3 regions of the Enterobacter hormaechei subsp. xiangfangensis genome follow, and region 2 is predicted to be linked to each of the others. Evidence: predicted binding sites of a transcription regulator. Region 2 holds the regulator's gene; each other region holds the start of a gene.
What was found. The regulator sigma-54, encoded in region 2, starts transcription at its own class of promoters, with help from an activator protein. The targets are predictions, from matches to a motif close to GTTGGCACANNTTTCGCTNT.
Positions count from the first base shown of each region.

Region 1 (7,218 bases), 490 kb from region 2:
CGAATGGTATTTGCCCCGGTAAACGCCCCTTTTTCGTGGCCGAATAGCTCAGATTCAATCAAATCTTTGGGGATCGCCGCCATGTTCAGGGCGATGAAAGGCGCTTTCGCCCGCGGGCTGTGGCGATGCAGGGCGTGCGCAACCAGCTCTTTACCGGTCCCTGATTCACCGTTAATCAAGACGCTGATAGACGAGCGCGACAGACGCCCGATGATGCGAAACACGTCCTGCATGGCCGGCGCTTCACCGATGATGTCCGTCGTAGGCCCGAAATCCGGCGCGTGGCGGGGCTGCTGTTGCTCCTGATAGTGGCTGATGGCGCGTTCGACCAGGGCAACGGCTTCGTCGATATCAAACGGTTTTGGCAGATAATCAAACGCCCCCTGCTGGTAGGCGCTAACGGCGGCATCCAGGTCGGAGTGGGCGGTCATTATGATGACCGGAAGCATGGGGTGGCGCTGTTTGATCTGCTTTAAGAGCGCCAGTCCGTCCATGCCCGGCATGCGAATATCCGAGAGCAGAACGTCCGGCGTTTTGGTGGTGAGTGCGTCGAGCACCTCGCTGCCGCTCTCAAACGTCGTGCAGCTTAATCCCGCTCCCGTGAGTGCGCGTTCAAGCACCCAACGGATGGAGCTATCGTCATCGACTACCCAGACTATCCCTCGTTGCATAAACGTCACCTTTATTTTTTAATCGGCAGGAAAACCGAAAACTCGGTATGTCCCGGCCAACTGGTAAATTCAATTTTGCCGGAGTGTTGGTCAATCAAATTTCGGGCTATGGATAACCCCAGCCCGGTGCCGCCTTCGCGACCGCTGACCATCGGGTAGAACAGAGTGTCCTGGAGATGCGGTGGGATCCCCGGCCCGTTATCTTCCACATCAATACGTGCCGCCAGACGATAACGCACGCCGTGCAGCGTCAGCTGGAACGCGGTGCGGGTACGCAGAATAATTTCGCCACCCTCCGGGCCCAGCGCCTGCAACGCGTTACGCACAATGTTCAACAGCACCTGTTCAATCTGGTCCGGATCGTGCGCCAGCTCCGGCAGGCTTGGGTCGTAATCACGCACCAGCGTGACGTTATCCGGCAGCTCCATAGAGACGAGTTTCACCACCCGCTCCGCGACCTTGTGAATGCTTTCTGAAACATGCATCCCCGGCTGCTGTGGCCCGAGCAGGCGATCGACCAGATTACGCAGACGGTCCGCCTGCTCGATAATGACGTTGGTATACTCCGCCAGGGCAGGGTCAGGCAGCGCTTTGGTCAAAAGCTGTGCCGCACCGCGTAAGCCGCCCAGCGGGTTTTTGATCTCATGGGCCAGCCCGCGCACCAGGTCGCGCGCCGCAATCTGCTGCGCATGCTGAAGCTGCTCCTGGCTGAGACGACGTTGGTTATCCATCGGCGCCATTTCCAGCAGAATCATGCCATCTGGCAGGCGCTGTGCGGTGAGGGACAAAATATGCGAGCGTCCGTCAATCACCAGCGTCACTTCGTTATCGGTGAAGCCCTGACCCGCCTGCAAACTCTCCTGCATCAGACCAATATTCAGCGAGAAATAGCTCAGCAGTTCCGGCAGCGGCGTGCCAAACAGTTTTCGGGCGCTTTGGGCGAGCAGCTGTTGCGCCGCCGGGTTGGCGTAATGCACCGCCAGCTCGTCGTCGACCAGCAAAATACTGTTAATCAAAGAATTGAGGATCTGCCCAGCATCGGGCAGCGTGCCAGTTGCCATTCAGCAGTCTCCTGGAGTCGTTGCACTATTTTAGTGCAGTATAGCGTTTTAGAGGTAAAAAGCGCGTGAGATCAGGTTGTTGGTGGAGAAAAAAGCCCATCCGAAGATGGGCTAAAGTTTCCACGGCAACTACTCCCGACGCGTATGCGCCGGGTAAAACAAAACAATTAAACGCTGTAGTACAGTTCAAACTCAACCGGGTGCGGCGTCATGCGAACGCGGTCGTTTTCTTCGGTACGCAGCGCGATGTAAGCGTCGATAGCTTCATCGGTGAACACGCCGCCAGCGGTCAGGAACTCGCGGTCTGCGTCCAGCGCTTGCAGGGCTTCTTCCAGAGAGCCGGCAACCTGTGGGATCTCTTTCGCTTCTTCTGGCGGCAGGTCGTACAGGTTTTTGTCCATGGCTTCGCCCGGGTGGATCTTGTTCTTGATACCGTCCAGACCGGCCATCAGCAGTGCTGCGAAGCACAGGTATGGGTTAGCCGCCGGGTCCGGGAAGCGCACTTCGATACGACGCGCTTTCGGAGACGCAACCACCGGGATACGGATAGAAGCAGAACGGTTACGGGCAGAGTACGCCAGCATCACGGGTGCTTCGTAGCCTGGAACCAGACGCTTGTAGGAGTTCGTGGTCGGGTTCGCCAGGGCGTTGATCGCTTTAGCGTGTTTGATAACACCGCCGATGTAGTGCAGCGCCTGCTCAGACAGACCCGCATACTTGTCACCAGAGAACAGGTTGGTGCCGTTCTTGGACAGGGACATGTGGCAGTGCATGCCGGAACCGTTGTCGCCAAACATTGGTTTTGGCATGAAGGTCGCGGTTTTACCGAAACGGTGCGCAACGTTGTGTACAACGTATTTGTAGATCTGAATCTCATCCGCTTTTTTGGTCATGGTGTTGAAGCGGGTAGCGATCTCGTTCTGGCCAGCCGTTGCCACTTCGTGGTGGTGAGCTTCAACAACCAGGCCCATCTCTTCCATGATCAGACACATGGTAGAACGGATGTCCTGTGAAGAATCGACCGGAGGAACCGGGAAGTAACCGCCTTTCACGCCCGGACGGTGACCTTTGTTACCACCTTCGTACTTGGTGGAAGAGTTCCATGCGCCTTCGATATCATCGATAGCGACGTGGGAGCCAGAAATGGAAGCACCAAAACGGATGTCGTCGAACAGGAAGAACTCTGGCTCTGGCCCGAACAGAACGGTGTCTGCGATGCCGGTAGAGCGCAGGTACTCTTCAGCGCGTTTTGCGATGGAGCGTGGGTCACGGTCATAGCCTTGCAGCGTGCCAGGTTCCAGAATATCGCAGCGGATGATCAGCGTAGGTTCTTCGTAGAACGGGTCAATGAGCGCAGTGGTTGCATCTGGCATCAGAACCATGTCGGATTCGTTAATGCCTTTCCAGCCGCCAATGGAGGAGCCGTCAAACATTTTGCCTTCTTCAAAGAATTCGGCGTTCACCTGATGAGCAGGGATCGTGACGTGCTGTTCTTTACCTTTGGTATCGGTGAAGCGCAGATCAACAAACTTCACTTCATGTTCGTTCAGCATCGTCAAAACGTGTTCAGCGGACATACTTAACTCTCCAGATTGGTCATTGTCGTCGTGGTAACGAGGTCTTCAAATCGGCTGGGCTGCCATATTTTTACTGTATTTCTGTAAAGCGAAATCTGTGCCAACTTTTAAAACACCCCAAAAAGGCGTTATCATGCGCACCATAGTGCAGAAGGGCTGCACCACATTGGATTTGTTGCACCATTATAGTGCTTCTGTGTGAACATCGAGCACCATATTGGTGCAATTTACGTTAAAGTGCCCTTTTACCGCTCCGTGAAAGCGATCACAAAGCATCTCTGCAATACTTGTTTGCGGGGGATGTTTGTGATCCTGTTTTGTAGTGCGATTAATCCGTGTACAATAACGCGCTATTTCTAAATGCCTGAGGCAAAGTTGTGATCGAAAAATTGCGTAATATCGCCATCATCGCGCACGTCGACCATGGTAAAACTACCCTGGTTGATAAGCTGCTACAGCAGTCCGGTACGTTTGATGCTCGTGCCGAAACTCAAGAGCGTGTGATGGACTCCAACGATTTGGAGAAAGAGCGTGGGATTACCATCCTCGCCAAAAACACCGCTATCAAATGGAATGACTACCGTATCAACATCGTTGATACCCCAGGGCACGCCGACTTCGGTGGTGAAGTTGAGCGCGTGATGTCCATGGTGGATTCCGTGCTGCTGGTGGTTGACGCATTTGATGGCCCTATGCCGCAAACGCGCTTCGTGACCAAAAAAGCATTTGCCCACGGCCTGAAACCTATCGTTGTGATCAACAAGGTTGACCGTCCTGGCGCGCGTCCTGACTGGGTTGTTGACCAGGTCTTCGACCTGTTCGTTAACCTCGACGCGACCGACGAACAGCTGGACTTCCCTATCGTTTATGCGTCTGCGCTGAACGGTATCGCCGGTCTGGATCACGAAGACATGGCGGAAGACATGACTCCGCTGTACCAGACGATTGTTGACCGCGTTCCTGCGCCAAACGTTGACCTGGAAGGCACCCTGCAAATGCAGATCTCTCAGCTCGACTACAACAACTATGTTGGCGTAATCGGCATTGGTCGTATCAAGCGCGGTAAAGTGAAGCCTAACCAGCAGGTCACTATCATCGATAGCGAAGGGAAAACCCGTAACGGTAAAGTCGGTAAAGTGCTGACTCACCTGGGTCTTGAGCGTATCGAGAGCGACATCGCTGAAGCGGGCGACATCATCGCCATCACCGGTCTGGGTGAACTGAACATCTCCGACACCATCTGCGATCCGCAGAACGTCGAAGCGCTGCCAGCCCTGTCCGTTGATGAACCAACCGTATCCATGTTCTTCAACGTCAACACTTCTCCGTTCTGTGGTAAAGAAGGTAAGTTCGTTACCTCTCGTCAGATCCTTGACCGCCTGAACAAAGAGCTGGTGCACAACGTTGCGCTGCGCGTTGAAGAAACCGAAGACGCTGATGCATTCCGCGTTTCGGGTCGTGGTGAGCTGCACCTGTCTGTTCTGATTGAGAACATGCGTCGTGAAGGTTTCGAGATGGCGGTTTCCCGTCCGAAAGTTATCTTCCGCGAAATCGATGGCCGTAAACAAGAGCCGTTCGAAAACGTAACGCTGGACGTTGAAGAGCAGCACCAGGGTTCTGTGATGCAGGCACTGGGTGAGCGTAAAGGCGACCTGAAAAACATGAATCCAGATGGCAAAGGCCGCGTACGTCTCGACTACGTGATCCCAAGCCGTGGCCTGATCGGCTTCCGTTCTGAGTTCATGACCATGACTTCCGGTACCGGTCTGCTGTACTCCACCTTCAGCCACTACGACGACGTTCGTCCGGGCGAAGTGGGCCAGCGTAACAACGGCGTGCTGATCTCCAACGGTCAGGGTAAAGCGGTTGCGTTTGCGCTGTTCGGTTTGCAGGATCGCGGTAAGCTGTTCCTGGGTCACGGTGCTGAAGTTTACGAAGGCCAGATCATCGGTATTCACAGCCGTTCTAACGACCTGACGGTAAACTGTCTGACCGGTAAGAAACTGACCAACATGCGTGCGTCCGGTACTGACGAAGCAACGGTTCTGGTTCCACCGATCAAGATGACCCTGGAGCAGGCGCTGGAATTCATCGATGATGACGAACTGGTCGAAGTGACGCCTCAGTCAATTCGTATCCGTAAACGTCACCTGACTGAGAACGATCGTAAACGTGCAATGCGCGGTGCGAAAGAAGACTAATTCGGTTATGCCGTAGGCCGGGTAAGCGCATGCGCCACCCGGCAACGAAAAAGCCGCTGAGCGATCAGCGGCTTTTTTATTAGAACGAATACCGTAACCCTAAACGGATCCGGTACTGCTCCCGGTTGTAATCATTCCATCGGTCCAGCCACTGTAGCTCAAGATACGGCAGCCAGTTTCTGTCGATTTTATAGCTGAACTTGTTAGTAATTTCCCAGTGATGATCTTTGCCATTTTTGCTGTGGTAATCATTCACCCGCTGGAAAAAGTGCGGCTCAAAGGTGTAGAAAAACGCATCCGTCACTTTGAAATTCCAGTAGTTGGCGAATTCATGCGTGTCGTTCTTATCCATCTGCCCGTTATAGTCCGGCGTATCGTAATTGTTATGGTTATAGCGATAGCGGAACGTCAGATTAAACCAGTCCGTAAATTTGTAATTGGTATCTAAATAAACCGCGCCACCTGATCCTGCGCTGCTGTCATTAATTAAGCCGCCGGGCTGGAAGGTCAGTTTGTCGGTCGGTTTGAAGAGCGGATACCACCCCTCGATTTCGTTATAGCTGTGTTTCAGTTCGTCCCATTTCCCCACGTTATAAGCGTTGGTGAACATCAGCCCCGCGCCCATATCGAAGTTATAGCCCGCACGCAGGATCACTTCGTGCAGCTCTGAGGCGGTGTTGTAGGCTTCGCGCGTTTCGACGTAGGCCCCGGCAAATACCGGGCAGGACACAGACGACACGATCAGTACGGTGATGATTCTTTTCATAATTTGTCCATGTATCAGGTACAGAAAGGCCTCCCTCCTGATAAACAGGAAGGACATAGTGGCCGGATTTATTGTTATAAAGTGACTGCTGACGCTTTATTGTTGGTGGTTATCTCAGGGGTATTTGCTGTCTGTTTCTTCCGTTTTCCAATCTCCTCGATAATAAAGGCGAAGCGCGCTTCGTTGAGTTTATAAAATAGCCCCATGGTCACGGCGGCGACGATTGCCAGGCCGCACGGCCAGAGGAAAATAAGCTGACGCAACCCAAGCAGCGTGCCCGCGCTCTGCACGGCGTGAGGAACGTAGCCAATCTGGGTCAGCATGATGCCGGGCAGGAAACCGGCGAGCGCGGCGGAGATTTTGCGCGAGAAGGTATAGCCGGTATACACCGACCCTTCGGCGCGAATGCCGGTTTTCCACTCGCCGTAATCAACGGTATCCGGCACCAGCGCCCAGTTCAGGCTATTAACAAACGCCGTGCCGAAGAAGGCCATGCAGGAAAACAGCACGAACAGCAGGGAGCTGGTCCCCCAGAAAAAATTCAGCACGTCGCCCACCGCCCACAGCGTCAGCCCGCCCAGATAGACCGGCTTCTTGCCAAAGCGCTTCACCGCGCCGGGCACCAGAAACACGCCAATCAGAATGCAGCCCATGCTGAAAAAGCCCATCCACGACAGGAGATGCAGATCGTTCAGCACGTACTGGGTGTAATAGACCTGAATCGCCAGCTTGATGTTAAACGCGGCGAGGGTACAGAGGTTGGCGATGCACAGCACCAGCAGCGGCGGATTGCGGAAAATCGCGCAGAATGATTTCAGAATGCCGGGCTTATGGTGATCGGGCGTAAGCTCGACGTAGCGTTCTTTCACCCCGCTGTAGCACCACCACATGCAGAACAGCCCCCCGGTGACGAACACCAGCGCGGCCACCAGATAGCCGAGT
Region 1 covers NZ_CP017183.1:4,587,375-4,594,592, reverse strand. The annotation lists gene glnG (nitrogen regulation protein NR(I)) at 1-671, opposite strand, end outside; gene glnL (nitrogen regulation protein NR(II)) at 683-1,732, opposite strand; gene glnA (glutamate--ammonia ligase) at 1,900-3,309, opposite strand; gene typA (ribosome-dependent GTPase TypA) at 3,687-5,510, shown strand; gene ompL (porin OmpL) at 5,590-6,276, opposite strand; gene BFV63_RS21910 (MFS transporter) at 6,351-7,218, opposite strand, start outside.
Region 1: a site for sigma-54 is predicted at 3,395-3,414, ahead of glnA (glutamate--ammonia ligase). Genes of this name have one in related genera too.

Region 2 (7,218 bases):
GGAGATGTTCACGCCGGGCGAGTACGACCTGGTGCTGCTCGATATTCAGCTACCGGACATGACCGGACTGGATATCTCCCGCGAGCTGACGCGCAAATATGCTCCTGACGAGCTGCCGCCGCTGGTGGCGTTGACCGCAAACGTGCTGAAAGATAAAAAAGAGTACCTCGAGGCCGGAATGGACGATGTGCTCAGCAAGCCGCTGGCGGTACCTGCCCTGACGGCGATGATCAAGAAGTTCTGGGATACCTGTGATGAAGAGGAGAGCACCATGACGTCTGTTGATAGCGCCAAAGCCCAAACGATACTGGATACCGCCATGCTGGAGCAGTATATCGATCTGGTAGGACCAAAACTGATCACCGATGGCCTGGCCGTGTTCGAAAAAATGATGCCGGGCTATCTGAACGTGCTCGAATCCAACCTGACGGCGCGTGACCAGAAGGGCATCGTCGAAGAGGGACATAAAATCAAAGGCGCGGCAGGATCGGTCGGGTTACGTCATCTCCAGCAACTGGGCCAACAGATTCAGTCGCCTGATTTACCTGCCTGGGAAGATAATGTAGGTGATTGGGTCGAAGAGATGAAACAGGAGTGGCAAAACGATGTGGCAGTGCTGAAAGCTTGGGTAGATGCCAGAAAAAAATGACCCCGGCTATACCGGGGTGCGCGAATACTGCGCCAACACCAGGGAAATCGTGGCTGCGCCTGATTTTTGTGGGTTGTTTTCGCATGGACGCCGCCTGAAAATTGAGGCCGCACGCAGATAAGATAGCAAATCTTAAACAGTTTGTTACATGAATCAGTGAAATGTGTGAAGCATAGCGTTTTAATCAGAATTTTTAATGTGCTTCAGCGAGTTGCTTAGAAGGATCGTCAGAATGAAGAAAGTGGGTGTCGTGCTGAGCGGATGTGGCGTTTACGATGGTTCAGAGATACACGAAACCGTATTAACGCTGCTGGCATTATCGCGGCAGGGGGCAGACGTTCTCTGCTTCGCGCCGGATAAAACTCAAGCAGACGTAATGAATCATCTTACCGGCGAGCCAATGGCGGAAAGCCGTAACGTGCTGATTGAAGCAGCACGTATTGTGCGTGGAGATATTCATCCGCTGGCACAGGCCGATGCCGCTGAACTTGATGCGCTCATCGTGCCGGGCGGCTTTGGCGCGGCAAAAAACCTGAGCACGTTTGCAACAGAAGGCGCGGCGTGCCATGTCGATCCCGATTTGAAAGCGCTATCGCTGGCGATGCATGCAGCAGGTAAGCCGCAGGGCTTTATCTGCATTGCGCCAGCCATGCTGCCGAAAATTTTTGATTTCCCGCTGCGGCTCACGATCGGAACCGACATTGATACCGCTGAAATTATTGAGGATATGGGCGGCGAGCACGTGCCATGCCCGGTCGACGACATTGTGGTGGATGAGGACAACAAAATCATCACCACGCCGGCGTATATGCTGGCGCAGAATATCGCTGAGGCTGCCGCAGGCATTGAAAAGCTGGTGGACAGAGTGCTGGTTCTTACCGAATGAGTCGTAAATTATCCCCTGGCGGGTGGTTAAAACGGATCCTGCTGCGTATTGTGCTGGTCCTGGCCGTTTTTTGGGGCGGAGGCATTGCGCTGTTCAGCATCCTGCCCGTCCCGTTCTCCGCCGTGATGGCAGAGCGGCAGATTAGCGCCTGGCTCTCGGGTGATTTTGGCTATGTTGCCCACTCAGACTGGGTCGGCATGGATGAAATCTCCCCGTGGATGGGGCTGGCGGTCATTGCGGCAGAAGATCAGAAATTCCCGGAGCACTGGGGTTTTGACGTGGCGGCTATTGAGAAGGCGCTGGATCATAATGAACGTCATGAAAACCGCGTCCGCGGCGCGTCAACGCTTTCTCAGCAGACGGTAAAAAATCTGTTCTTATGGGACGGTCGCAGCTGGGTAAGAAAAGGGCTGGAGGCCGGGCTGACGCTGGGGGTCGAGACGGTGTGGAGCAAAAAACGCATTTTGACCGTCTACCTGAATATCGCGGAGTTTGGTGACGGCGTGTTTGGCGTCGAAGCGGCATCGCAGCGCTATTTTGGCAAGCCCGCCAGCAGGTTGACTATGTCCGAAGCGGCACTCCTTGCCGCCGTGCTGCCGAACCCGCTGCGTTTTAAGGCCAGCACCCCGTCAGGCTACGTGCGAAGCCGCCAGGCGTGGATTATGCGCCAGATGCGTCAGTTGGGTGGGGAAGGGTTTATGGAGCGAAATAATCTTATGTAGGGCGGGTAAGCGCAGCGCTACCCGCCGACATGGCGAACGTTAGTCTTCGTCAAACCCGGCGTTAAACAGGGCAATCACTGCCGCCAGCGCTTCTTCTTCCTGCGGGCCGGTGGCTTCAACTTCAATCTGGCGGCCTTTGGCAGAATCCAGCATCAGCAGGGCGATCACGCTATTGGCTTCTGCCTCGGTTCCCTCGTCGTTGCGCAGCAGCACCTCAGCATCAAAACCCTGCATCAGCTCAAACAGCTTCATCGCCGGGCGCGCATGCATGCCCAGCTTATTGGTGATTTCGACGGTCTGTTTTACGGTCATGTTTTGCGTTTTTCCAGCGTGCGATGACGGGACTGAACGTTCTTCCCGCGTGAGCGGAAGTAATCGGCCAGCTGTTCGGCAATGTAGACCGAACGATGTTTACCGCCGGTACAGCCAATCGCCACCGTCAGGTAGCTGCGATTGTTTGTTTCCAGCATAGGTAACCATAGCTCAAGGTAGCTTCGCGTCTGGTAGATAAAATTGTGTACTTCTGTGTGTCGGTCGAGGAACGCCGCCACCGGCTTATCCAGACCGGTCATCGGACGCAGTTTCGGATCCCAGTGCGGGTTCGGCAGGAAACGCACATCAAAAACGTAATCCGCATCGATAGGTATGCCGTGCTTAAAGCCGAAGGATTCAAACACCATCGTCAGTTCACGCTCGCGCTTGCCGAGTAAGCGCGTACGCAGCATTTCCGCCAGCTCGTGGACGGACATTTCAGAGGTGTCGACAATCAGGTCGGCCCGCGAACGCAGCGGCTCAAGCAGATCGCTCTCTTTATCGATGGCGCTTTCCAGCGAAAGATTTTTACTGGAGAGCGGATGCAAACGACGTGTATCGCTGTAACGGCGGATCAGCGTGTTGCGGTCAGCGTCCAGGAACAAGAGCTGAGGCGAGAAGCATTCCGGCAGGCTGTTCATTGCCTGCTCGAAGATTTCCGGCGATTCCGGCATGTTACGCACGTCAATACTGACGGCGGCAGAGATTTGCCTGTCCGCCAGCGTCCGCGCCAGATCGGGTAACAACACTACCGGCAGGTTATCTACACAGTAAAATCCCATGTCTTCCAGCGCGCGCAGGGCCACGGACTTCCCGGACCCCGAACGACCGCTGACGATCATCAGCACCATGTTCCGTTTCTCCTCAGGGCAGCCGTTCTGAAGGCCCTTTCCCGATTATGCCTCATCCTGATTGCCTTCTGCTTCAGTGATAATTTGATAAAGCTCTTCATCACTTTGGGCTGAGCGCAGTCGACGACAAATGGTTTTATCCGCCAGACGTTTGGCAACCAGCGACAGCGTGTGCAGGTGGGTCTTGGTCTGATCGGCAGGAACCAGCAGCGCGAAGAGCAGATCCACAGGCTGGTTATCAATGGCGTCAAAAGCGATAGGCGTTTCCAGTTGCACAAACACCCCCACGGCACGCAGCGTATCTTCTTCCAGCTTGCCATGCGGGATCGCAATGCCATTGCCGATGCCGGTACTGCCCATTTTTTCACGAGTCAGAATGGCTTCAAACACGATCTGCGGCGGCAGACCCAGCTGTTTTGCGGCCAGCTCACTGATGATTTCCAGCGCACGTTTTTTGCTCTGGCAGTGAACGCCACTGCGGGTACAATCCTGGTTAAGGACATTGCTCAGTTGAAGAGCGGAATCGTTGTTTATCATAATTTCACCTAAGCGCTAACTGTACAAATGGCCTGTTGTGTTTCACAACAGGCCGTCCTGCACCCGTTAACTGCCCGGACAATTAGTGTTGTTTCAGTTTATCTTTATGTTTATTGAGCTGTCTCGCAAGCTTATCAATCAAGCCGTCGATAGCCGCGTACATGTCTTGCCCTTCCGCACTGGCATGGAGTTCCCCTCCGTTGACGTGCAGGGTCGCATCCGAGATATGCGTCACTTTCTCCACTTTCAACACAACATAGACCTGGTTGATCCTCTCGAAATACTGCTCGAGTTTCGCAAACTTAGTGTTTACAAAATCGCGTAAAGCCTCAGTAATCTCGACGTTATGTCCGGTGATATTGAGCTGCATAGTGTCTTCCTTATCGGTTGTGTCAAACCAGTTGTTTACGCTGGTTAGACGGCGGAATGGATAAAGACTCTCGATACTTCGCGACAGTACGACGTGCCACCATAATACCCTGATCGGACAGCATGGTGGTTAACTTACTGTCACTGAGTGGCTTCGCGGGGTTCTCCGCGGCGATCAACTTCTTCACCAGTGCGCGAATGGCCGTCGACGAGGCTTCGCCGCCGCCTTCGGTGTTCACGTGGCTGGAGAAGAAATACTTAAGCTCAAAAATACCGCGTGGGCTGTGCAGATACTTCTGCGTGGTCACGCGGGAAATGGTTGATTCATGCATCTCGACGGCCTGGGCTATGTCCGCCAGCACCATCGGTTTCATAAACTCTTCGCCCTGCTCAAAGAATGCCTGCTGCTGTTCGACAATACAGCGGCTGACGCGCAGCAGCGTGTCATTACGGCTCTCCAGACTCTTAATCAACCAGCGTGCTTCCTGAAGGTTGCTGCGAATGTATTGATTATCAGCGTCGTTACGGGCGCTGGTGCACATGGAGGCGTATTGCTGGTTGATTTGCAGGCGAGGAATGCTGTCGGCGTTCAGTTCAACGACCCAGCGGCCATTGTGTTTTCTCACCAGCACATCGGGAATGACATATTCCGGTTCGCTGGTCTGAATCGACTGCCCCGGACGCGGATCGAGTGACTGGATCAGATTCACCGCTTCCTTCAGCACCTCTTCTTTCAGGCGCGTGACGCGCATCAGGGTGCGGAAGTCGTGGTTCGCCAGCAGATCCAGATGATCGCTGATGATGAGCCGGGCTTCGTCAATCCACGGTGTCTCTTTAGCAAACTGCGAAAGCTGGATCAGAAGGCAGTCACGCAGATCTTTCGCGGCGACGCCAATCGGGTCGAAACGCTGAACGCGTTTCAGGACGGCTTCGATCTCTTCCAGTTCAATCTCGTCATCGCCGATGCTTTCAAGAATCTCGTCCAGCGTCACGGTCAAATAGCCCGTGTCGTCAACGGCATCGACAATCGAGGTGGCAATGGCGCGATCGGTATCGGAGAAAGGCGTCAGCTCCACCTGCCACATCAGGTAGTCCTGAAGCGATTGGGTAGTTTCGCCCTGGTAGACCGGGAGTTCATCGTCCTGGTAGTCTGCACGCGTCCCGGAAGGGGTACCCGCGGTGTAGATTTCATCCCAGCTGGCATCCAGCGGCAGTTCGTCCGGCATCTCTTTCTGTTCGAGTGCATCTACGGAGTCGAGCGTTTCTGTGTCCTGCGTCTGCTGGGCGTCTACCTCGTCATGAAGATCGGTCTGCTCCAGCAGCGGATTGCTGTCCAGCGCCTGCTGGAGCTCCTGCTGGAGTTCTAACGTGGACAGCTGCAACAGACGGATTGCCTGCTGGAGCTGCGGCGTCATGGCCAGTTGCTGGCTGAGCCGTAATTGCAAACCTTGCTTCATGTTCAGAGCGTTTTTCTCCGGTTCGGCGTGACTTAACCTCTACCCTATCAGAGTCTGAAGTCTTCCCCAAGGTACACGCGCTTAACATGCTCATCCTCGAGGATTTGCTGCGGCGTACCGTGGGCAATCAGATGGCCCTGGCTCACTATGTAGGCGCGCTCACACACCGCCAGCGTTTCACGAACGTTGTGGTCCGTGATCAGTACGCCAAGCCCGCTGTCGCGCAGGTGTTCAATGATACGTTTGATATCGATAACGGAGATGGGGTCAACGCCCGCAAACGGTTCATCCAGCAGGATAAATTTCGGGTTTGCTGCCAGCGCGCGCGCAATCTCAACGCGGCGGCGTTCACCACCGGACAGCGCCTGACCGAGGCTGTCGCGAAGGTGTTCAATATGAAACTCTTCCATCAGCTCGTTCGCACGGTCAGTGCGCTGCTCGCTGGTCAGATCGTCACGGATCTGGAGCACGGCCATCAGGTTGTCGAACACGCTTAAGCGGCGGAAGATAGACGCTTCCTGCGGCAGATAGCCGATGCCACGACGCGCGCGGGCATGCAGCGGCAGCAGGCTGATATCTTCATCATCGATAATGATGTTGCCGGCGTCACGCGGGACGATGCCCACTACCATGTAGAAGGTCGTAGTTTTACCCGCGCCGTTAGGGCCAAGCAAACCCACGATTTCGCCGGAGTTGACGGTCAGACTGACATCTTCGACGACGCGGCGGCCCTTATACGCTTTCGCGAGGTTTTTTGCAGTTAAAGTTGCCATAACGAATTAGTTACTCTTTTTCTTTGCCGGAGCCTGACCGTTGTTCTTGTCCTGCAACTGCGAAGGCACAAGCACGGTCGTGACGCGTTTGCCTTTTTCGCTGGAGGCCTGCATTTTCTGCTCTTTCACCAGATAAGTGATCTTGTCGCCTTTGATATTGCTGTCCAGCTGTTCCAGGTAAGCATTACCGGTCAGGATGACCAGATCCTTCGCCAGTTCATAGTGCATATGCGAGGCATGGCCTTTCACCGGCTTGCCGTTGTCCTGCATCTGGTAGAAGGTGGCCGGGTTGCCATAACCATCGATAATCTCTTTCCCCTGCTCGCCGCCCGGACGGGTAACGACCACTTTGTCGGCGTTGATTTTGATGGTGCCCTGGGTCACAACGACGTTGCCGGTAAAGGTGACGACGTTACCCTGCATATCCAGAGACTGGGTATCGGATTCAATATGAATCGGCTGTTCGGTGTCGCCAGTCACAGCAAGCGCGGGAAGACTGGCCGCCAGCAGCGCGCTGGCGATAACAACTTTAAGGCTGAGTTTGTTTGTTTTGAATTTCATAGGAGGTTCTAACCTTTTCAATCAGCTCGGCGTTTTTGCTGCGTAAGTTCCCGCGCATTCTTAAACCGCTGGAATTAAATGTTGTGCCATACAGGGTGACT
Region 2 covers NZ_CP017183.1:4,093,422-4,100,639, reverse strand. The annotation lists gene arcB (aerobic respiration two-component sensor histidine kinase ArcB) at 1-649, shown strand, start outside; gene elbB (isoprenoid biosynthesis glyoxalase ElbB) at 882-1,535, shown strand; gene mtgA (monofunctional biosynthetic peptidoglycan transglycosylase) at 1,532-2,257, shown strand; gene npr (PTS phosphocarrier protein NPr) at 2,297-2,569, opposite strand; gene rapZ (RNase adapter RapZ) at 2,566-3,420, opposite strand; gene ptsN (PTS IIA-like nitrogen regulatory protein PtsN) at 3,466-3,957, opposite strand; gene hpf (ribosome hibernation promoting factor) at 4,040-4,327, opposite strand; gene rpoN (RNA polymerase factor sigma-54) at 4,350-5,783, opposite strand; gene lptB (LPS export ABC transporter ATP-binding protein) at 5,831-6,556, opposite strand; gene lptA (lipopolysaccharide ABC transporter substrate-binding protein LptA) at 6,563-7,117, opposite strand; gene lptC (LPS export ABC transporter periplasmic protein LptC) at 7,086-7,218, opposite strand, start outside.

Region 3 (7,218 bases), 1.9 Mb from region 2:
CCAGCGTCAGGTTCTCAATGATGGAGAGGTGAGGGAACAGCTCAAAATGCTGGAACACCATCCCTACGTGGGAGCGAAGCTGGGCAAGGTTGGTTTTGCGGTCATTCACTTTGGTGCCGTTAACGACAATCTCGCCCTGCTGGACAGGTTCCAGCCCATTAACGGTTTTGATAAGCGTGGACTTACCGGAACCGGACGGACCGCATACCACCACCACATCGCCTTTTTTCACTTCTGTTGAGCAGTCGGTCAGCACCTGAAAGTGCCCATACCATTTAGAAACATTTTTCAGGGAAATCATTATACCGTCCTTTTCTTCAGCCAGCTGACCAACAGCGATGCGCTTAAACTAATCACAAAATAGACCCCGCCCGCGAAGAGGATCATCTCAACCTGCGTTCCGTCACGTTCGCCAATGGTGGAGGCGGTACGGAAGAAGTCTGCCAGACTCAGCACGTAGACCAGGGAGGTATCCTGGAACAGGACGATGCCCTGCGTCAGCAGCAGCGGAACCATGGCGCGAAACGCCTGCGGCAGAATAATGAGCTTCATAGACTGCCAGTGCGTCATACCGAGCGCCAGCGCAGCGCTGGACTGCCCGCGCGAGATACTCTGAATACCGGCGCGGATGATCTCTGAGTAGTAGGCGGCTTCAAACATGGAAAACGCCACCATGGCAGAGATCAGGCGGATATCGGTCTTTGGCGACAGTCCCAGTACGTTCTGTAAAAAGCCGGGAACAATCAGATAAAACCACAGCAGCACCATGACCAGTGGAATGGAGCGGAACACGTTAACGTAAGCCGTGGCAAACCAGGCGAGCGGCTTAAAGCTCGACAGGCGCATCACTGCCAGCAGGGTGCCCCAGACAATACCGACGATAATGGCGATAACGGTGATCTTTAAGGTGATTGCCAGTCCATCCAGCAGATAGGGCATGGAGGGAACAATGGAACTCCAGTCAAAATCGTACATTTATTTGCCCCCCAGATTGCCCGGCAGGCGTACTTTGCGTTCAACCAGGTTCATCACCAGCATGATGAATGCGTTAATCAGAACATAGGCGAGCGTGATCGCCGTGAAGGATTCCCATGCGTGAGCGGAATAATCCAGCAGTTTGCCCGCCTGCGCCGCCATATCTACCAGACCAATGGTTGAGGCGATAGCCGAGTTTTTTACCAGGTTCATCATCTCGGAGGTCATCGGCGGAACGATGACGCGGTAAGCGTTCGGCAGCAGTACGTAACGGTAGGCCTGAGGCAGAGTCAGGCCCATCGCCAGTGCCGCATTCTTTTGCCCGCGCGGCAGTGACTGTATGGCGGCACGTACCTGCTCGCAGACGCGCGCAGCGGTGAACAGCCCCAGACACAGCATAGAGGAGACAAAAAATTGTACGTTAGGATCCAGCTCGGCCTTAAACCACATGCCGAGATCTTCCGGCAGCAGTTCCGGGATCACCAGATACCAGGTAAAGAACTGCACGATCAGCGGAACGTTACGGAACAGTTCCACATAGAGCGTGCCAATTGAAGAGAGAAAACGGTTAGGGACGGTACGCAGAATACCGAACAGCGAACCGACAAGAAACGCGATAATCCACGCCGTTATCGATAACGCAACGGTAACCTGAAAGCCGCTCCACAGCCAGCCGAGATAGGTGGTGTTGCCGAACGGGGCTTGTTGCAGAAAGATGCCCCAGTTCCAGTCAATTGACATAGTAAACTCCAGAAAAAAAAGGGTAGCAGCGCTACCCTCGAAGATTGGTGAGAAGCTCAATTTTTGCGCTGAGTGGGGAACGACCACTCAACGTATAGTCTGTCCATGCTTCCCGACAATCGAGAGGGCAGGAGATCCCGCCCCTGTCGTTCTAATTAGTTAAGAGCTTTGTCGTTTGGTGATTTGAACAGCGCTTTCATGTCGTCAGACAGTTCAAAGTTCATGTTCAGGTTTTTTGGTGGAATTGGGTTCTTGAACCATTTGTCGAACCATTTTGCCGCTTCGCCGGAGGTTTGCGCCTGAGCGATGGTGTCATCGATCAGTTTCTTGAAGTCCTCGTCACCTTTACGCAGCATACAGCCGTAGGCTTCTTTCGACTGGGCGGTACCGACGATTTCCCAGTTGTCTGGTTTCTTCGCCTTGGCGCGCTCGCCTGCCAGCAGAGCGTCATCCATCATAAACGCGACGGCACGGCCGCTTTCCAGGGTACGGAAGGAGTCGCCATGGTCTTTCGCGCTGATGATGCGCATGTCCATTTTCTTTTCTTCGTTCAGCTTGTGCAGCAGCACTTCGGACGTGGTACCGGAGGTCACGACAACCGCTTTGCCTTTCAGGTCAGCAAAATCTTTGATGTCGCCGCCTTTCTTCGTCAGCAGGCGGGTGCCCACAACGAAGATGGTGTCCGAGAAAGCGGCCTGTTTCTGACGCTCAAGGTTGTTGGTGGTTGAGCCACATTCAAAATCAAATGTGCCGTTTTGCAGCAGAGGAATACGGTTCTGTGAAGTGATGGGGATCAGCTTCACTTGCAGGTCAGGTTTGTTCAGCTTTTTCTTCACGGCTTCAACGATGGCGTTGGAGTAATCCTGTGAATAGCCCACGACTTTTTGCGTGTTGTCGTAGTAAGAGAACGGGACAGAAGATTCACGGTGGCCGACCACGATCACGCCGTTTTTGGCAATCTTGTCGAGAGTGCTTCCTGCTGCCGGAGCGTCTTCAGCGTGGACAACCCCCGCAGACATTCCCATAACCAGCATTGCTGTGGCCAGTTTACGTAATTGCATACCCAACTCCTTTCTTATCAGCGCCAGTGACGCATAGATACCCATTGTGATGTTGTTATATCTCGCGCAATGCGAGTGCAGTGTTATGCAAGCTTGTTAACATTTAGTCTGGCTTAATGTAAAGATTTTGCTGCGTTATTGTTTATTTTTGCGAAGCGCGCCGCACCATTCAGAGGCAAAATCCCTCGTTGCACCATTTCGGTGCTACCGATGATCTACGCTGGTGCGACAAGGTTGCACGTTAAGCCAGACAGCGTTGATGTAATTAAACAAAGCAACAGGCGTGCCAGAATTGAAGTTTGGGAGGAAATTGTCGGGTGGCGCCGGCGCCGGAGAGCAGGCCGGGTAAGGCGTAGCCGCCACCCGGCAATAGAAGGTAAGGTTATTTACGACGCTGACGCAGGCTCATCAGCACTGCGCCAAAGCCGAACAGCACGGTCAAAATCCACAGCGGCCAGTTCCCGGTGCGCGCGTAAGGGGTGAGCCCGGTAGTTGGCGTGACGTTAGTAGTCAGCACCTCACGGGTAAATTGCGGGATCATGGCCTGGATTTCACCCTGCGGACCAATCACGGCGGTAATGCCGTTATTGGTGCTGCGCAGCAACGGACGCGCCAGCTCCAGAGAACGCATTCGCGCCATCTGGAAGTGCTGCCACGGACCAATCGATTTACCGAACCACGCATCGTTTGAGATGGTCAGCAGATAGTCGGTGTCCGGGCGGAAATTATCGCGCACCTGCTCGCCGAGGATAATCTCGTAGCAAATGGCGGCCGTCAGGGCAAAACCGTGCGCATGCAGCTGCGGCTGAACGTAAGGGCCCCGGCTGAATGAGGACATCGGCAAATCAAAGAACGGTGCCAGTGGGCGCAGAATAGACTCCAGCGGAACAAATTCGCCAAACGGTACAAGGTGGTTTTTGTTGTAACGATTGGTGGAGGTATAGCTGTATTCGCTGCCCTTACCGAGCGTAATGATCGTGTTGTACGTGTCATAGCGGTTCTGCTGATTGAGACGCGCATCCACAATTCCGGTGATCAGCGTACTGCCGCGTGCGCGCAGCAGATCGTCCATCATCTTCAGGAAGGGCTGCTGATTGATCTCCAGGTCTGGGATCGCAGACTCAGGCCAGATGATGAGCTGCGATTTGCCCATCACCTTTTCAGTGGCGTTGGCGTAGATTTTCAGCGTGTTCAGCAGCTGATTCTCATCCCATTTCAGGGACTGCGGGATATCGCCCTGGACCAGAGAAACCTGCGTGGCGCGCGCGGGCTCCAGCGTAAACCACTGGATATAACGCAGCGGGAAGGGCAGGGCAAACAGGATTAACGCGGCAACCAGCGGCTTCCAGTTACGTGTCACCAGGGCCAGCACCAGCAGGCCGCTGACGATCATCAACAGGAAGTTGATGGCTTCCACGCCCATGACCGGGGCCAGGCCTTTCAGCGGGCCGTCTACCTGGCTATAGCCGAACTGCAACCACGGGAAGCCGGTCAGTACCCAGCCGCGCAGAAATTCGGTGATTTGCCAGACAACGGGTGCCGCTATCGCCACGCGCAGCCAGGTCGTTTTTGGCCACAGGCGAGACAGGATGCCCGCGAACAGGCCAGTGTAGAGCGAAAGATAGGCGGCGAGCAGCACAACCAGGAAGACGTTAACCGGCCCCGGCATTCCGCCAAATTGCGCGATACTGACGTAGACCCAGTTGATACCAGAGCCAAACAGTCCCAGCCCCCAGAAGTAGCCGATGGCCGCGGCCTGTACCGGACGACGGTTCAGGGTAAGCCCCTGTAGCCCCATCAGGGAGAGAATAGCGGCTGGCCAGATATCGTAAGGAGAAAAAGCCAGCGTACCGCTGGCTCCGAGTAACAGCGCCAGCAGCAAACGGACGCGCTGGCGTTCAAAGAGTGGGGCAAATGCCATTTACATTAATCTTCCAGTTTTGGCACCGGTGAGTCGTCCGGCATTCTGACGTGAACCTGAATAATACGTCGGCTGTCAGCCATTGCGACCTTGAACTGGTAACCATCGATGTCAACGGTTTCACCGCGGGCCGGAAGATGGCCGAAGGCCTGCATCACCAGACCACCAATGGTGTCCACTTCTTCATCGCTGAAGCTGGTGCCAAAGGTATCGTTGAAGTCTTCAATGGAGGCCAGCGCGCGCACGGTCCAGGTGTGGCGGCTCAGCTGACGGAAGTCGATATCCTCTTCTTCGTCATACTCGTCTTCGATTTCGCCCACGATCAGCTCAAGGATGTCTTCGATTGTGACCAGACCGGAAACGCCACCAAATTCATCAATAACAATCGCCATGTGATAGCGCTGGGAGCGAAACTCCTTCAGCATCCGATCCACACGCTTACTTTCCGGCACAACCACGGCCGGGCGTAACACCTTTTCCATACTGAAGGCTTCGGCATCGCTGCGCATAAACGGCAGCAGATCTTTCGCCATCAAAATCCCTTCAATGTGATCTTTATCTTCGCTGATGACCGGGAAACGTGAGTGAGCCGATTCGATAATCACATCGAGGCACTCGTCCAGCGTCTGGTTGCGTTTCAGGGTAATCATCTGCGAGCGGGGGATCATGATGTCGCGGACGCGCTGGTCGGCGATGTCCATCACCCCTTCGAGCATTTCGCGCGTATCTTCGTCGATAAGGTCGTTCTGCCCGGAATCACGAATCAGCTCCAGCAGTTCATCACGGTTTTTCGGTTCGCCGTGGAAAAGCTGGTTCAGAATGAGGGAGAAAAATCCCTTTTTAGTGGTTGTCGTGTCGCTACTGTGTGAATTGTCGTCGCTCATGGCGTTTGTTAAGGGTTCTCTTGTTAGTTCAACGTTAACCGCCGCGCTATGTCCCTGCGCGGCGGCATGGTAGTCAGTGACTGACTATTCTTTCTCGGCAATGTACGGATCCTCATAGCCCAGAGCAAGCATTATCTCTGTCTCGAGGGATTCCATCTCTTCCGCTTCGTCATCTTCAATATGGTCGTAACCCAGAAGATGCAGGCTACCGTGCACCACCATGTGTGCCCAGTGCGCTTCCAGCGGCTTTTGCTGCTCTTTGGCTTCCTGCTCAACCACCTGACGGCAGATGATCAGATCGCCCAGCAGCGGCATCTCAATGCCCGGAGGGGCTTCGAACGGGAAAGAGAGCACGTTGGTCGGCTTATCTTTCCCGCGGTAGGTCAGGTTGAGCTCATGGCTTTCTGCTTCATCCACCAGGCGAATCGTGACCTCTGATTCTTCCTGAAACTGGGGGATAACGGCATCCAGCCATTTCTGAAACTGTGCCTCTTCTGGCATGCCGGAATTATCTTCACAGGCCAGCTGTAAATCGAGGATCACCTGACTCATTTCTGTTCATGCTCCTGCGCTTCGCGCTTACGTTCTGCGGCCAGTTCGGCCCTGCGCTTCTGATCTGCCTCTTCCCAGGCCTCATAAGCGTTAACGATACGCGCGACCACCGGATGGCGTACCACGTCTTCACTGTGGAAGAAGTTGAAGCTGATTTCCTCTACCTCGGCCAGGACTTCGATGGCGTGACGCAGACCCGATTTGGTGTTACGCGGCAGGTCAATCTGGGTGACGTCACCGGTGATAACCGCTTTCGAGTTAAAGCCAATACGCGTCAGGAACATCTTCATCTGTTCGATAGTGGTGTTCTGGCTCTCATCCAGAATGATGAACGCGTCGTTAAGCGTACGGCCACGCATGTAGGCCAGCGGGGCCACTTCAATCACGTTACGCTCGATGAGCTTTTCAACTTTCTCGAAGCCGAGCATTTCGAACAGCGCGTCATACAGCGGGCGCAGATACGGGTCGACCTTCTGGCTCAGATCGCCCGGCAGGAAGCCCAGTTTTTCACCGGCTTCAACAGCAGGGCGGGTCAGCAGGATACGGCGGATCTCCTGACGCTCAAGCGCATCGACCGCAGCAGCAACGGCCAGATAGGTTTTACCCGTACCCGCCGGGCCCACGCCGAAGGTGATGTCATGGTCGAGAATATTGGCGATGTACTGCGCCTGGTTCGGGGTACGAGGCTTAATCACGCCGCGTTTAGTTTTGATGTTGATGGCTTTGCCATAGTCCGGCACGCTCTCCGCGCTCTGCTCAAGCACGCGCGCCTCTTTGATGGCCAGGTGGATCTGTTCAGGTTCAATGTCCTGGATCTCACCGCGCATCGGGGCGGTATCAACATACAGGCTGCGGAGAATATCTGCCGCGGCGTTGACGCAGATTGGGCGTCCGGTGAGTTTGAAATGGTTATCGCGACGATTGATTTCGATACCCAGACGTCGCTCCAGTTGTTTGATGTTGTCATCAAACGGCCCGCACAGGCTCAGCAGGCGAGCGTTGTCTGCGGGCTCAAGGCTAATTTCACGCGTATCTATGTTCAAACTGTTCCTCTTTAATTGGTTAACTGACCTGTGGCCACACG
Region 3 covers NZ_CP017183.1:1,306,858-1,314,075, forward strand. The annotation lists gene BFV63_RS06140 (amino acid ABC transporter ATP-binding protein) at 1-301, opposite strand, end outside; gene gltK (glutamate/aspartate ABC transporter permease GltK) at 301-975, opposite strand; gene gltJ (glutamate/aspartate ABC transporter permease GltJ) at 976-1,716, opposite strand; gene BFV63_RS06155 (amino acid ABC transporter substrate-binding protein) at 1,872-2,777, opposite strand; gene lnt (apolipoprotein N-acyltransferase) at 3,160-4,698, opposite strand; gene corC (CNNM family magnesium/cobalt transport protein CorC) at 4,704-5,582, opposite strand; gene ybeY (rRNA maturation RNase YbeY) at 5,667-6,134, opposite strand; gene BFV63_RS06175 (PhoH family protein) at 6,131-7,177, opposite strand.
Region 3: a site for sigma-54 is predicted at 3,049-3,068, ahead of BFV63_RS06155 (amino acid ABC transporter substrate-binding protein). Genes of this name have one in related genera too.